DNA from 2 places in the Williamsia sp. z34 genome. Region 2 is predicted to be linked to the other one. Evidence: riboswitches for the same ligand, from Rfam matches in the RefSeq annotation. Region 2 holds a riboswitch; the other holds the start of a gene.
The links. A riboswitch is a leader RNA that binds a small molecule or an ion and turns the genes downstream of it on or off. The one in region 2 is predicted to bind cyclic di-AMP.

Region 1: linked by a shared signal. The riboswitch ahead of AC51GT_RS02550 (C40 family peptidase) and the one ahead of AC51GT_RS22345 (transglycosylase family protein) in region 2 are both predicted to bind cyclic di-AMP.

Annotation. Positions count from the first base shown of each region.
Region 1 covers NZ_JCANWW010000001.1:529,966-537,868, reverse strand. Annotated here, with positions in the region: gene AC51GT_RS02580 (ArsA family ATPase) at 1-52, opposite strand, end outside; gene AC51GT_RS02575 (SRPBCC family protein) at 79-516, opposite strand; gene AC51GT_RS02570 (hypothetical protein) at 513-986, opposite strand; gene AC51GT_RS02565 (glycosyltransferase family 4 protein) at 1,063-2,187, opposite strand; gene AC51GT_RS02560 (hypothetical protein) at 2,192-3,595, opposite strand; gene AC51GT_RS02555 (C40 family peptidase) at 3,604-4,620, opposite strand; gene AC51GT_RS02550 (C40 family peptidase) at 4,873-5,457, opposite strand; cyclic di-AMP (ydaO/yuaA leader) riboswitch at 5,473-5,656, opposite strand; gene AC51GT_RS02545 (DEDD exonuclease domain-containing protein) at 6,300-7,903, shown strand, end outside.
Region 2 covers NZ_JCANWW010000011.1:59,950-67,852, reverse strand. Annotated here, with positions in the region: gene AC51GT_RS22380 (MFS transporter) at 1-799, shown strand, start outside; gene AC51GT_RS22375 (DUF2771 family protein) at 796-1,329, shown strand; gene AC51GT_RS22370 (cold-shock protein) at 1,348-1,761, opposite strand; gene AC51GT_RS22365 (hypothetical protein) at 1,984-2,235, shown strand; gene AC51GT_RS22360 (flavin reductase family protein) at 2,244-2,756, shown strand; gene moaA (GTP 3',8-cyclase MoaA) at 2,834-3,919, shown strand; gene AC51GT_RS22350 (MoaD/ThiS family protein) at 3,921-4,169, shown strand; cyclic di-AMP (ydaO/yuaA leader) riboswitch at 4,481-4,681, shown strand; gene AC51GT_RS22345 (transglycosylase family protein) at 4,689-5,285, shown strand; gene AC51GT_RS22340 (TRAP transporter large permease) at 5,559-7,142, shown strand; gene AC51GT_RS22335 (YoaK family protein) at 7,160-7,903, shown strand, end outside.

The sequences.
Region 1 (7,903 bases), on a different contig from region 2:
CGACCGCACCGGCGGCGGCGACGGTGGAGGTTCCGGTACCACCCGGTCCCAGGACGAGGTGGATGGGCGCTAGATCGATCAGCCTTCGACCCTCTTCTTGAGTTCCTTGAGCGCGGCGTCGGTGATGGCCTTCTCGGCACGACGCTTGAGTGCCCCGATCATCGGGATCGCCAGGTCCACCGTCAACTCGTACGTCACCTTCGTCGACCCCGGTGCCTGCTGAACGAGCGAGTACCGCCCGTGCTGGGCTGTCTGCAGCTCGCTGGTGATCAAATCCCAGGTCACCGTGTTCCCATTGGCGGACCAGTCGTAACTCAGCTCGTACCTGTCCTTGAGGACCCCGGCGTCGAGAACGAACCGTACGTGCTCGGCGCGACCATCGGCTCCCGCCTTCACGACCTCGACCTCACGGGCCGCCGACACCCACTGCGGGTACTTCTCGAAGTCCGCGATCACCGCCATGATGACGCCGGCGTCGGCATTGATGACAATCGATTGCTCGGTGCGGTCGGTCATCTGCCGGCCTTTCCGTTGGGGCCGGCTCCGCCTTCGGCTGCGCGTCCAGACCCGATGGGGCCGGCTCCGACCGTCGCAGCCGCGGTCGGGCCACCGACATGACGCTCCCGCTCGAGCCGGTCCTTGACCTCGAAAGCCATCGCCCGCCCGGCAACGCGTCGCCGGTGATTCAACTCGGCCACCGCGTCCATGCGGGCCCGCGGCGCTGCGGGAAGTTCACCGACCGGTTCGGCATGCAGGAAGTAGTGCATCACAAAGCCATCGAGCACCGGTTCGAGCCAGAGCTCGCTGGTACCGGCCAACGGGCCCGCAACACTGAACCGCACACCCTGCTGTGCCCGATCCTCGACAACCGTCAATCGCAGGTCCGGCCACCAGCGACGCCAGTTCGCGCGGTCGGCTATCACCGCTGTTGCTGCTTCGGGTGGCGCCGCGATGAATGTCTGATCGGCAACCTGAATACTGGTCACCGCATTAGCTTCACATATCGGCTTACAGACCCGACGACAAACCCTGCCTTGACCCGTGTGCGCGGTGATCGTGCGGTCACAGCAGATGCCGCAGACGACCGGCCATGTGTTCCCACCGCCAGCGGGAACACACCCATTCACGACCCGCACGGCCCATCGAGTCGCGCAGCTCCGGGTTGCCCAGAACAGTTGTCAGCGCCTCGGCGATCTGGGACACCGACCGCCCGTCGACCACGAGCCCGGTCTCGCCCTGCAGCACCGTCTCGGGTGCACCACCCGAATCACCTGCGATCACCGGCACTCCGGTCGCCGACGCCTCCAGGTACACGATGCCCAATCCTTCGACGTCCAATCCGCGACCACGCGTGCGCGCCGGCATCGCGAACACATCGGCGATGTTGTGATAGCTCGCCAACTCGTCCGCCGGGACCGACCCGGTGAACAGGACGTGGTCGGTCATCCCCGTGTCGGCCGCGAGCTCGCGCAGGCGTTTCGCGTCGGGTCCACCACCGACGATCACCAGGGTTGCCCCCGCGATCGACTCCCGGACCTGTGGCAGCGCCCGGATCAGCATGTCCTGCCCCTTGCGCGGCACGAGCCGCGACAGACACAGGATGGTCGGCGCATCGCCCAGCCCCAGCCGCTCCCGAAAGACCTGGCGGGCAACGGGATCGGGGGCGAACCGGTCGACGTCGACGCCGGGCGGTAGGTGTTCGAGCGCTGCGTGCGCTCCGAACGCGGCGGCGAAGCGGCCGCGGGTGTACTTGCTCACATAGGTGATCACGTCGGTGTTGCGGCCGATCATGCCGAGTGTCTGGCGGGCCACCGGCAGCATCGACCAGCCCACCTCATGGCCGTGGGTGCTGGCGACCACCCGGTCGGCACCGGCCCGCCGGACCGCGCCTGCCAGTGTCGCCAACGGCGCGGCCGCACCGAACCACACCGTGTCCACCTGATGCGCACGCACCAACTCGGCCGCCCGATGAGCGACCAAGGGCGTCGGCAACATCAATGTCGTCCCGTGCCGCACCACCTCATACGGCTGCTGGGCATCGAAACGGACGTGGCTGTCCCCGCGCCAGCGCGGCGCGTAGACGATGATGTCGTCGGCCGGAAGCCGATCGACCAGATTCTGCAGGTACGACTGGATCCCCCCTTGCCGGGGTGGAAAGTCGTTGGTGACCAACAGGGTCCGGTGCATCAGCTCACCGTATCTGCGCCCAGAGCCAATCGCGCCATTGCCGCACCAGTTCTTCGCGGGAGATCCCCAGCACCACTGTGGATGCGGTGTCCTGAGCGGCCACCACCAGCGCGGGGTCGACGGGTTGATCCGCACCGGCCAGGGCGACGTAGAAGTTCCGGAGCTCGTCCGGTCCGAACGTCTCGGCGACGAAGGCGGCCACCGACCACGCCGACTGATACGACACGGCCGCGTCGGGATTGCTCGGCGAGAAGTCGGCATCGCTCGGCAGGTCTGCCGGTGGCCCCGAGGTCGTCATCTCCTGCGCCAGGGCCGGTGCCGCCTGCGAGAGCTCCGTATAGGTGCCGCTACGGCCGACGTACTCCGCGACCCCCTCGGTGACCCACGTGGCGGCATTCTCCGCGGTGACCGCCCGGGCCGCCACATGGAACACCTCGTGGCGCAGGACCACGCCCAGCTCACCGGAATCGAGTTGTGCCGCTTGGGGAGTGAACACCACTCGCTGACCGATGGCGGTCGGCGCCGCCCCGTCCGGTCTCTCGATCTCGGTGAAGACGGTCACCGCGGCGGCGGCCTCCGCGTCTGATCCACCGGCTCCGGTGATCGAACGAAACTCGTCGTCGGTGTCCGCGGCGATCACGCCGACGCTCTGTGGCCATTTCGTGCCCCAGAACCGACTCACCGAGGTCACCGCGGCCGGAAGCTCACCGGCAATCTCGTCGGCGAATCGGCGGTCACCGCCATTGGTGAGCACCAGCGACTCACCAGGACTCGTCACGACCTTCTGTGCACCCGGAGTCGGGAACTGCCAGACCTGGCCGGGAGTCGGTGCCTCGCCGAACAGTGGCGCTGCTTCGGTGACGATGCGCCATCCGTCCGGGTACTGGGCCATGACCATCGGGATGTCGACCACCACGACTTTCGGGTCGATACCCGCGTACGCATAGCGCAGCTGTACCGGTGCCACCCAGGAATCGACGCTGCCGGCAGCGTCGAGGGTGTCCTGGATCTGACTCGGCACCCGGCGTTCGAAGTCGCGGCTGTCCGCGAGCCGGTACTCGAAGGTCGTCAACGGCAGATCCGGGACGCCGCCAGCACTGAGCTCGGTCCGACTGCGCAGAGCGGCATCAGCGGACGGGTCCAGTTGCGCCAGCGCCTTGTCGGGGTCATCGGCCCGCAACGCGTCGGTATAGGCCTGCAGGGTGAGGGTGACGCCGAGTGTCCGCGCCTGTTCATACGGATTCGCAGGCCGCGCGGCGGGCGCGGCGGACTCCGATGCCGAATCCTGGGACGGGTCACGGGCTATGACGATGGCCGCGATGGCGACCACGGCGACGAGCACCACCGCGAGTACTGCCCAGACTGCGCGCCGGGTCCGGGGGGCGAGGGCGTCGAGCCCCTTGCGCACCGAGATGATCAGTACCGACGGGCCGAGTTGAACGGGCCACCCTTGTCCACCGGGACAACCGCCACGGGCACACCAAAGGTGGACGCGTGGATCACGTACCCGTTGCCGACGTACATACCCACATGGGTGGCGTCGGGGTAATAGATGATCAGGTCACCGGGTCGCATGTCGTCGCGGGAGACCTCGGTTCCACCGGCGAGTTGGGCCTGGCTCGACCGCGGCAACGTCTTTCCGGCCTGCTTGTAGGCCCAGACCATCAGTCCGGAACAGTCGAATTGGTCGGGACCGGTGGCGCCCCAGACGTACGGATCCCCCACCCGGGTCATCGCTGCACGAACCGCGACCACCTCCGGAGCGGTACCGGCGGGCAGCAGCTTCGGGTCGAAGTCGACACTGGCACCGGCGAGTTCGGCGAGTTGCTTGCCGGTCAGTGCCTGGTACATGGCCCGGATCTCGGTCGCCTTGAAGACGCGCTCACTTTGCTGGGCCTGCAGGTCGGCACTGGTCTTCTCGGCGGTGGCAACAGCGGCTTCGGCCTTGAGTTTGGCGTCGGCCGCGGTCTTCTGCGCCTTCTCCGCGTTCGACTTCGCGGCGGTGAACATCTTCACGTCCGCTACGGTCTGGCGCGAGATCATCTCCAGGCCGGCCATCTGGTCGAGAAGCGACTGCGGCGAATCACTCACCAGCACCGCGTAGAGGCGATTGACCCGGGCCCCTTTGTAACTCGCGGTGACGAGCGCATCGACCGCGCCCTGCAGATCCGCGGCCTGCTTGTCGAGTGCGGCGAGATTGGCCACGGCCGCCTCGGAATCCTTGGTCGCAGCGGCGACGGCCTCGCGTTGTTTGCCGAGTTCGATGGTCGCCGTGTGGATCGCCTCGGTGGCCTGTTCGGCTTCACGCCCGAGTTTGGTGTAGTCGGCCAGCATCACGTCGGGGCTCTGCGGAGCAGGTTCGGCACCCGCCGGCGCACCGGCCCCCAGGGCGACGGCCAACGCCACGACCACACCGGCGACCACAGTCCGCATCACGGCGGCATATCCCTCACGCACCACGACTCTGACAACTCCTTGTTGACCGACGTTCACAATTCCGGTCGATGGCGGTCACCCGACGACCTATCCCCTGCACTGCATTTGACCAACCCGGCCAGGCTACACAGCGCGCATGGGCGGGCGATGTGAATCGCCGGACACCAGCGCCGTAAAGGCTGCCGGATGCCGTCGGGCGGGACCGCAAGACTCTGCGGACCCGCCCAATGGCTGTTCAGTTCTGGTTGCTCAGTAGCGGCGGATGTCCACGATCGACATGCCGTCGAGAGCCATCCGGGCGACGGGCACACCCTCGGTCGAGGAGTGCACGACTTCACCGCCGCCGACGTAGATGCCGGCATGGCCGCCACCGTTGTAGATCACGACGTCGCCGGGCAGGGCGTTCGCAGCGCTGACGCTGGTGCCTCCGCCGAGCTGGCCGTAGCTGTCCCGGGGAATGGTCTGACCGGCCTGCTGGTGCGACCAGTAGACGAGACCCGAGCAATCGAAAGCACTGGGGCCGGCTGCGCCGTAGACGTACGGCGAACCGATCTTGCTGACTGCGGCGTCCGCAGCGATCTGACCGGCAGCCTTGACAGGCGCGGGCGCAGCGGCGACGCCGGGGAGGAGGTTTTCCGGCTTCAGCTCATTCGGAATCATTTCCGGGGTGAGACCGGGGATGTCGAAAGTTCCGACACCGGGGACGGTCACCGGTGCGGCGAAGGCAGGCGCTGCGGCGATACCCAGGGTGCCGAGAGTGATCGAACCGGCAATGAGTGCACCGCGGGCACTCTTGGCGCCACGGCTTTCTTTGTTCAAACGATGTTTCGCCACGAAGCGAGATCTCCTTGTTTCTTCCCTATCCGCTGACCGAGTTAGCTGTCGGATTCGGGCCGGAAGATGGCCCTACCCGGTGAACCCGCAAAGTCGTTGAGACCTCAGGGTTCGATGGGATTCACCCCGAATGCGGACTTGTGGTCTGCATCAGATGGTTCCCCGGTTCACCGTGTTGGTGATTAAGCGGCGACCTGACGATTCCTCCGGATGGAGTGAACACTTTCGTTAGGTCTCAGAAAGGTTACGAAACCGTGATGGCGAATGTCCACCGGAAGGACGACAGGGTCCGTCCGGCGTGTTGCGTCACACAGCCCACAAACGGGGCTGATTTTGGTCCGAAAAGTACCCTTGAGCTGCGGTAATACGCCTGCGGTGATCGTGAGTCTCAGACTTGCCCAGCATGCCCGCGGCACGGAACATCGCGACCGCCTCGTCTATGCGGGCCTCGTGATCAATAACGAATTCATCACAGCGAACTTCCGCATCCTCGCTGCTCCGGACCCCTACGGGGCCCATGAAGACGGTCATCATGCAGCCGTCACACTCGACAGGACGGCCCGGGCAGGTGCTGCATTCGATGAGCAATGTGATCTCCGTCTCATTGGGCCTCTCATCTCGGTCTCGGGGCCCTCAGGGTTTACCCGGAGACGAGATGAGGCCGACTTTTGTTACGTCGCTCGAGACGCTAGCGGCACCCTCCGACAAGACATCTCGGATGTTGTACCCGGCCTTCCGCGGCCCAAACATCCACCCCCGACAACGCAGTGCTGTCGGAGGCTCGAACTAGTGTTCGTCGCGTGAGTGGCGTGAGTGGTGTCAGTGAGGTCATCGGGGCCCAGATGTCGTTTGATGACCCGACCCTGGCGCATCCGGACGACCGGCCACTCCGCGAGACGACGTTTGTCGTGGTCGACCTCGAGACCACCGGCGGCAGCCCGACCGACGATCGCATCACCGAGATCGGGGCGGTCAAGATCCGTGGCGGCGAAGTGCTCGGTGATTTCGCGACACTCGTCGACCCCCGTCGCGGCATTCCCCCGCACATCGTCCGGTTGACCGGGATCACCGAGGCGATGGTCTACCGGGCGCCGACCATCGATCAGGTATTGCCGGCATTCCTGGAGTTCGCCCAGGACGCGGTGATCGTCGCGCACAACGCACGCTTCGATGTCGGCTTCCTGCGCGCCGCCGCCAACGACCTCGGCCACCCGTGGGACTTCCATCGGGTTCTGTGCACAGTGAAACTCGCGCGACGGGTCCTGACCCGCGACGAGGCGCCCACGGTGAAACTCTCCGCCCTCGCCGCCCTGTTCGCCGTGCAGACGCAGCCGACGCACCGGGCGCTCGACGATGCCCGCGCGACGGTGGAGGTACTGCATCGCCTGTTCGAGCGGGTGGGCAACCAGGGCGTCCATACATATAGGGAACTGCGCGACTATCTCCCCGGAATTTCTGCGGCCACCCGCAGCAAGAGAGCACTGTCGGACCACCTGCCGTCCGAACCCGGCGTCTACCTGTTCCGCGGACCGTCGGACGAAGTCCTGTATATCGGGACGGCGGTCGATCTACGGCGTCGGGTTCGCAGTTACTTCACCGGGTCGGAGACCCGTACCCGCATCCGGGAGATGGTGGATCTGGCCACCCGCGTCGATCACGTGCAATGCGCACACCGCGTCGAGGCCGGGGTCCGCGAACTGCGCCTGCTCGGCGCCCATGCCCCGCCATACAACCGTCGGTCCAAGTTCCCCCATCGTGGTTGGTGGCTCTGCCTCACCGACGAGCCGTTCCCACGGCTGAAGGTGAGCCGCACGCCCACCACGACTGCCCTGGGCCCGGTCCGGTCCCGATCCGTTGCATATGACATCGCCGACCTCATCGCCGAACTCTGTGAACTGCGCACCTGCCGCACACCGCTACGTGCCACCGGTGTGCACCGCTGCGAGGTCGGTCCGGACGGCAGACGGATCGTCGGCGGCTGCCACGGTGCGAGCGCCGAAGCGCTCGATGCCGGCGTCTACCGCCCGCGGGCCCAGGCGGTGGCCGACCTGTTCTCGGGCCGCAGCGATGCACCCATCCTGGCCGCACTCGATCGACTGACAGCCCTGTCCGAGGCGGAATTGTTCGAGAACGCGGCCCGGCTGCGCGACCGCCTCGATCAACTCATCGCCCACCTCGAACGCTGTCAGCGCCTGGCCGCGCTCGCCCGGATCTCCGAGCTCGTCGCAGCCGCACCCGACGGGCGCGGTGGCTGGGACCTTGCCGTCATCCGGCATGGACGCCTGGCCAGCGCCGGTGTCGCGACCCGCGGCGTCCCCCCGATGCCGGTCGTCGAGTTGCTCGCCGCATCCGCCGAGACCGTGATTCCCGAAACCGGACCGCTCTGCGGTGCCCCGCCGGAAGAAACCGCCCTGGTCTTCCGGTGGCTCACCAGTTCAGATGTTCG
Region 2 (7,903 bases):
CGAAGTGCCCACGACGCTGACCTATCACGGGGAGCCGGCCCGACCCCGGATACCGCCACCCGACGAAACAAAGAAGTCGACCGTCAAGGCGCTCACGGCCACGATGCGACAACCGGTGGGCCGCAACGTCCTGGTGGGGTTGTGGGGCAACGGGACGATCCGCATCCTCACCGGCTTCCTGACGCTGTTCGTCGCCTTCTATGCGAAGTCTCAGCAGGGCGGCGGCAGCGGCTGGGCCCAGGTCGCGATGCTCGGTGCGGTGGGCGCGGCGGCCGGCATCGGCAACTTCATCGGCAATGCCACCGGCACCCGCCTCGAACTCCCGAACCCTCAGCGCATCGTGGTGATCGTGACCGGTACCTGCGCGGTCGTCGCGCTGCTCGCCGCGGTCTTCAGCAACCTGATCTTCATCGCCATCGCCGCACTGATCGCGTCGGGGACCAGCGCGATCGGCAAGGTCTGCCTCGACTCGTCCATCCAGACCGATCTCCCCGACGAATCCCGGGCGTCGGCATTCGGCCGTTCCGAGACCGTGCTGCAGATGGGATGGGTCTTCGGCGCCTCCCTCGGCGTCCTGCTGCCGACCAACCTGACCATCGGTTTCGGTGTGGTCACCGGCCTGCTGGCCCTCGGATTCGCCCAGACGTTCGTCACCAACCGGGGATCGACCCTGGTACCCGGTTTCGGTGGCAAGCGGCCAGACATGACCATGCCGACCGGCGCAATCCACGTCGATCCCACCGTGCGGGAGTCGTGGAACAAGAACACATCACGGAAAAAGGGTGCTCGCGAAGTATGAGTTTGACGACCGGCGAAAAGAAGTTCGCCATCATTGCGGCGATTGTTGCCGTCCTGTTCGCTGCCATCGTCGGCGGCTCGGTGGCCGCACTGACCGCGGGCCACAAGAGCGACGACGTGCCGTACGTCCAGGTCGCCTCGGGCAGCAAGCTGGTCCGCGTCGAACCGCTGGCCTACTGCAGCATCGACCTGTCGAAGTGCGACGGCTCGGCGACGAATCCACCCACGCGGGTTCCCGTCGCCGTCGGCGACACCCTGATGGTGTCGCTCTCGCATGAACTGGCGGTGGGCCCGTGGATCCTGGTGGTGCAGCACCTGACCGCCGAAGGCTTCGACAACGGCACCGAGACCATCTACCTGAGCGACTCCAAACGCACCATCACGTTGCCTTCGACGAAGGACAAGATCTTGGCCGTCGTCCAGATCACCCAGCCCTCGCAGGTGGAGACCCAGCCCGGCGTCTTCATCCAACGCGGAATCTGGGCCATCGACACCCTTCCCGACAGCGTCGACATCCCCGCTTCCGGGTAGTCGACGGCGTCGGGGGGATCAGGATTCGAGTTCGCGGGCCACGGCCCGGACAACCTCTGAAATACGTTGCGATGTCTTGCGATCGGGGTAGCGACCCTTACGCAGATCCGGCTGCACCTTGCCCTCGAGCAAAGTGATCAGATCGGCGACCATGCCGTGCAGCTCGTCGGTAGTGTGCCGCTTGGGCTGCTCCTTACGGGCTTCCCGGGTGTTCTTGGCAACGCTCGGCGCCGGGTCGAGGATCTTGACCGTGAGCGCCTGCGGGCCACGACGACCTGCGGCCATGCCGAACTCGACCTTCTGGCCGGGCTTGAGAGCCTCGGTTCCAGCGGGGAGCGCTGACGAACGTACATAGACGTCTTCGCCATCGTCTTGCGAGAGAAAGCCGAAGCCCTTCTCCGCGTCGTACCACTTCACCTTGCCGGTAGGCACTGTGCACACCCTCATCTGTTCGCGTGACCCAAAACGAAAGCGCCCGCTGTGACAATTGCGGTCCAGCCAGACGCGTTTGATCAGTCTAGCCCCTCGGCCATGCTCCGAACACCATGGTTTTCTCCCGTCATGCGGCCGGATCAGGCCTTCGCCTTCGGCTCGCCCCGCAGGAGGGAGCGCCGCCCTCTGGTGGCCGCCTGGCACTGCACTACCGTTGACCTCATGCGCAAAGCCGAAGGCGCCGGATTGCTACGGGTTGCGGTGGGGTTGTTCGCGGTTGGGCTCATTGCGCTCATCGCACTGTTTCTCGCCGAGCCGATCACCGGTGAAACCGCTCCCCTGTTCGTCTATCTGCTCATCATGTGTGCACCCCTGGGGTTTCTGCTCGGACTGATTTTTGCCCTGCGATCAGGGCGCCGGGCGAAACAACAGGCCGACCGCTCCGACGGCGACAACAGCCCGCCACTAGAGTGATCCGCGAGATGAGCCTTCACATTGACGGAGCCCTGACGCCCACCAGCGATGGTTCGGCCCTGCGGCGTGCCTACAGTTGTTTTCCGACCGGCGTCGTCGCCGTATGCCATCAGGGCGATGGTGACCCGATCGGTATCGCGGCGAGTTCTTTCGCCACCGTGTCACTCGATCCCCCGCTGGTATCGCTGTGTGTGCAGAACGAGTCGACGACCTGGCCCAAGTTGCATTCGGCGGCGGTGCTCGGCGTGTCGGTGTTCGCACACGACCAGGACGCCGAGTGCAAGCAGTTGGCAGGCCCTGCCGCAAAGCGGTTCGACGGACTCGCACTCGAGACCACCGCCGACGGCGCACTGTTCATCGGGGGCGCCGTCGCGCAACTGGCGTGTGAGATCTACAACGAAATCCCGGCAGGTGATCACAGCCTGGTACTCCTCAAGGTGCTGGCATTGCGTGCCGACACCGAGCAGGAACCGCTGGTGTTCCACGCCAGCACCTTCCGCGCCCTGGAACGCCGCGCCTGAGCCGTTTCCCGCCCGCCCCGGTGCCGTGAGCCCATTGCGGCCACCGCGTTCCGGCAGTAAACCGTAGGCTGGACCCTGTGACAGTCATCGCACTCGGTATGCCAACCGGTCCCGTCGCGCGACCGACAACCGACGCCGTCATGCCCACCACCGGTCCGATGATCGACACCTTCGGACGGGCGGTGCGCGACCTGCGCGTCTCGGTGACCGACCGCTGCAACCTCCGGTGCACGTACTGCATGCCGGCGGAGGGTCTGGACTGGCTCGACAAGGCCGACGTCCTCACCGCCGACGAAATCGTCCGGCTCGTCGGTGTCGCGGTTCGCGACCTGGGTATCCGCGCGGTCCGATTCACCGGCGGCGAACCACTACTGCGCAAGGATCTGACCGAGATCATCAGTGCCGTGGCCGCTCTCGAACCGCGCCCCGAGATCGCCCTGACCACCAACGGCCTGAGCCTGGCCCGCAGCGCCGAGGCGCTGGCCGCGGCCGGACTCGATCGGGTCAACGTCTCCCTCGACACCGTCGACGCGGCCCGCTTCGCCTCGATCACCCGCCGCGACCGACTCCCCGACGTCATCGCCGGGCTGGCCGCAGCACAGGCAGCCGGTCTACGGCCGGTCAAGGTCAACGCGGTCCTCGATCCCGAAACCGGATTGGCCGATGCCCCTGAACTCCTGAGGTTCTGCCTGGCCGAGGGATACGAATTACGCATCATCGAACAGATGCCGCTGGACGCCGAGCACCACTGGTCACGGACGACGATGGTCACCGCAGACCAGATCCTCGACACGCTGCAGGCCGAATTCGATCTACGGCCCGATACCGCACCCCGGGGCGCCGCACCGGCGCAGCGGTGGCTCGTCGAGGGGCATCACACACCGGACGGCAAGCCGGCCCGGGTGGGCATCATCGCCTCGGTGACACGGCCCTTCTGCGGCGACTGCGACCGAACCCGCCTGACCGCCGACGGTCAACTCCGCAACTGTCTGTTCGCCACGTCGGAGACCGATATTCGTGATTTGCTGAAGTCAACCGAAAATTCAGATCAGGACATCGCGCTGCGTTGGCGCGAAGCGACCTGGGGCAAGTTGCCCGGTCACGGGGTCAACGATCCGGGCTTCCTCCAGCCCTCTCGACCCATGTCGGCGATCGGGGGCTGACATGGAGATCTGCGTCAGGTTTTTCGCGGCTGCGCAGGCCGCCGCGGGGGTCGAGCAACTGGTGATACATCTCACCGACAAAGCAACTCTTGCCGATCTGGAATCCGAATTGGGGCAATCGAATCCGCGATTGGCCGAAGTGTTGCAAAGATGCTCATATCTGCATGAGTCGGTAGCGGTCCGCGACCGGTCGCGAACCCTCTCCGGGGGAGACACCGTCGATGTTCTCCCGCCGTTCGCGGGCGGTTGAGTCAGCGAACCCCCGCACGTAACCGGGTCGTTTGACCCACTTGTGCGCTTCATCCCCTTGGTTCAAACTGTGACGTTACTCACATCACGGTTCGATCACGGATCGGACACGGGACGACAGTCATATCGGTGAGCAGCAAATATGCCAAATCAGGCTCAAAAGCCCCTTCTGGACACACAGTTATGCCCCCTCGAGTAGGCGTGTGTAAGCGCGAATTAACACGTACCGTCTGAGTCGGTCGAACTGATCGACCAGATCGACCCGATCGCAACTGAATACTCTCGGATCGCCGCGCCCAACCTCGTCCCGCGGTCCGAGACACACCAAACGCAATTCAGGGACGGGGGCGGGGGACCCAAACATCTCCTGGAGATCACCGGATTTCCGCGGTCCAAGGCGGTCAACGCCTGCCGACCAACGAAATCCTTGGGGTGCAGTTCCGCATAGCGGAACCGAGCAACCTCTCGCTCGAACCCGACAGCTGACTTCGTAGGCGCGTGGAGAGAGGAAGTAAAACTTATGTCCGGACGTCATCGTCAGCCGACCAACACCGGTCGCACCGTTGCCAAGATCGCTCTCACCTCTGCCGTCATCGGCGGCGGCGCCAGCCTCGCCTTCGCAGGCGGCGGCAACGCCGGAGCAGCCACCGACGCCGAGTGGGACCGCGTCGCACAGTGCGAGTCGGGCGGCAACTGGGCCATCAACACCGGAAACGGTTACCAGGGCGGCCTGCAGTTCTCCCCGAGCACCTGGACCGGCCACGGCGGCGGCGAGTTCGCCCCGTCGGCAGACCAGGCCACCAAGGAACAGCAGATCGCTGTCGCCGAGCGTGTCCTCGCCTCTCAGGGCAAGGGCGCATGGCCCACCTGCGGCACCGGTCTGAGCGGCGCCACCCAGCGCGACGCCCCGACCGCGGCTCCGAGCCTGGAGATCCCGGCCGTGCCCGAGCTCCCGAACCTGGCGCAGGCGACCGACGACATCGTCGCTCAGCTCAAGGCCACGATCAACGATCCCGCGCTGCACCAGCTGCTCGACCAGGCCAACGCGCAGGGTGACCTCACCGCTGATCAGGTCGCACTGTTCAACGAGTACAAGGGCTACCTGCCCGCTTCCTGATCCACCTTCGGGAAGCCCCAGACGAAGGACCCCACACGCGACGCAACGTCCGTGTGGGGTCCTTTTCCAAATTCTGGAGCAGACAGCGGCAGATGGCCCGGCGTTACCGGACAGACATGGAAGTAACGCACCGGCAACAATGCGTGGAGATTGCACATATATGACGGGTACGACTGTGCAACGTTCGCGTTGCCGGTCATCGGTTCTGGCGGAAAACTCAATTCTCACAGCCCCGCACATTTCGGTCCAGGTGCGTTTTCCGGAGGAACCACATTGAACGCTCATCTCACTGCCGCCCACTGGGTGTATTTCGTCGGGATCATCGTCATCCTCATCACGATGGCAATGCGCAAGAACATCGTCGTACCTGCTGTGATAGCGACATTCCTGACCGCCTTCGTCTTCTCCGGCAGCATCATCACCGGTCTCGCATCGATCTTCAATGCCAGTCTTGTTGCCGCCAAAGAGCTTTTCAACATCTTCCTCATCATCGCCATGGTCACGGCAATGTTGGGCGCACTTCGTCACATGGGTGCCGACCGCCTGATGGTCGCCCCGTTCAGGCGCGTGATGCGGACCGGCACAAGCAGTTTCATCGTTCTGGCGATCGTCACCTACGTGATCTCGCTGTTCTTCTGGCCCACACCTGCGGTTCCGCTCGTGGGCGCAGTGCTCATCCCCGTGGCCATCCGTGCCGGCCTGTCTCCGCTGTCGGTCGGTATGGTGATCGCCATCTGCGGTCAGGGAATGGCGCTGTCGTCGGACTACATCATCAAAGTCGCTCCCGGCATCTCGGCATCGAGCGCCGGCGTGGACGCCGACCTGGTGGCCGACAAGGCGATGGTCCTATCGCTCATCGTCGGCCTGACCGCCCTCATCATCACGTTCGTCATGCAGCGCAAACACTGGCGCGCTCCGTCACCGGACCTGCTCGTCGAATGGGAGGCAGAGGCCGACCGCGGTGCCGACGACCTGCGTGATGAGCTGGGCGACGACGGTGGTGTCGGCGGACCGGATTCCGACTCCGTCGACGGCGGTCTCCCCGGACCGCGGCCCGGCGGCCCGGTGAAAGTGTCCACCGTGACCGAATCATCCTCGGCCACAACCGTTATCGAACGGGTGGCGGTACCGGGCGATCAACCGCCGGCGAAGTCGGCGATGGCTCGCACCTTCGCGATGCTGGTGCCGCTGGTCTATCTCGCCTTCGTGGTCTACCTCATCTTGGGGAAGGTGGGTGTCTTCCCAGAGTTGAAAGGTGGCGATGCGGCCGCCATCGTCGGAGGTATCGCCGCTCTGGTGCTCTTTGCGGCCGCCGCGGTCACCGACAAGGGCAACTTTCTCGAGACCACGTCCGAGCACCTCATCGACGGGCTTGTCTTCGCCTTCAAGGCGATGGGCATCGTGCTCCCCATCGCCGGCTTCTTCTTCATCGGAAACGCCGACTTCTCCGGCGCGATTCTGGGCTACTCCGACGACGAGGCAGGTCCGGCAATCCTGTTCGATCTGGTGAACTCCGCGCAGTCGCACCTCCCTCAGAACTCGTTCGTGACGGCGTTCGGCATCCTGTTCATCGGCATGATCGCGGGTCTGGAGGGCTCCGGTTTCAGTGGCCTGCCGCTGACCGGTTCACTCTCGGGGGCTCTGGGTCCGGCCGTCGACATGGATCCCTCGACCCTTGCGGCGATCGGTCAGATGGGCAATATCTGGTCGGGCGGTGGCACGCTCGTCGCCTGGTCATCGCTCGTCGCCGTGGCCGGATTCGCCCGGGTTCCGGTACTCGACCTGGCCCGGAAGTGCTTCTTGCCCGTCGTCAGCGGTCTCGTCCTCTGCACGCTGTTCGCGATCCTGTTCCTCTGACACAGATCCCGTCTCGAGTGCCCCGCCGCGGGGAGTATCCGCGGCGGGCATTCGGCGTCGCCCGGTCCGATCGTCCCCCGTCCACGCTCACCGAGGAGCCCACCACCATGCCGCTGCGCTTCCAGCTCGAACCAGCCTTCCTGCCCGTCATCGTCCTGACATTCGTCACCGGCATCGTCGACGCGGTCGGCTATCTCGCCCTGGATCGGGTGTTCACCGGCAACATGACCGGCAACATCGTCATCCTCGGTATGGGATTGGCCGGAGCCGACGGACTACCGATCCTGGGACCGTTGTTCGCGGTGTGCGCGTTCATGATGGGTGCCTATGTGGCCGGCCTACTCCTGCGGGGTCACGAGAAGACCTGGCACCTGCGTCGCACCACCGGCCTGCTGGTCGCCGGCGGTGGCGCGCTCGCCGGTTGCGCGCTGGCTCTGGTCCTGCTCGATCCACACGCCGAACCCGTCCAGATTGCCGTCGCCGCAACCACGGCTGCGGTGATGGGCACCCAGGCGGCCGTCGCCCGGAAACTCGCGGTGACCGACATGACGACGGTGGTCGTGACCTCCACCCTCACCCAGCTCGCCGGTGAGTCGTTCATGCCGGGCAGCAAGCACAGTCTCGCGAACCGGCGGCTCGCCGCCATCCTCACGATCTTCCTCGGTGCCGTGGCCGGGGCACTGCTGCTCCACCTCCACGTGGCGGTCCCGATGGCACTGGCCGCGGCCCTGATGTTCGCCGCCGCGATCATCGGTCATCTC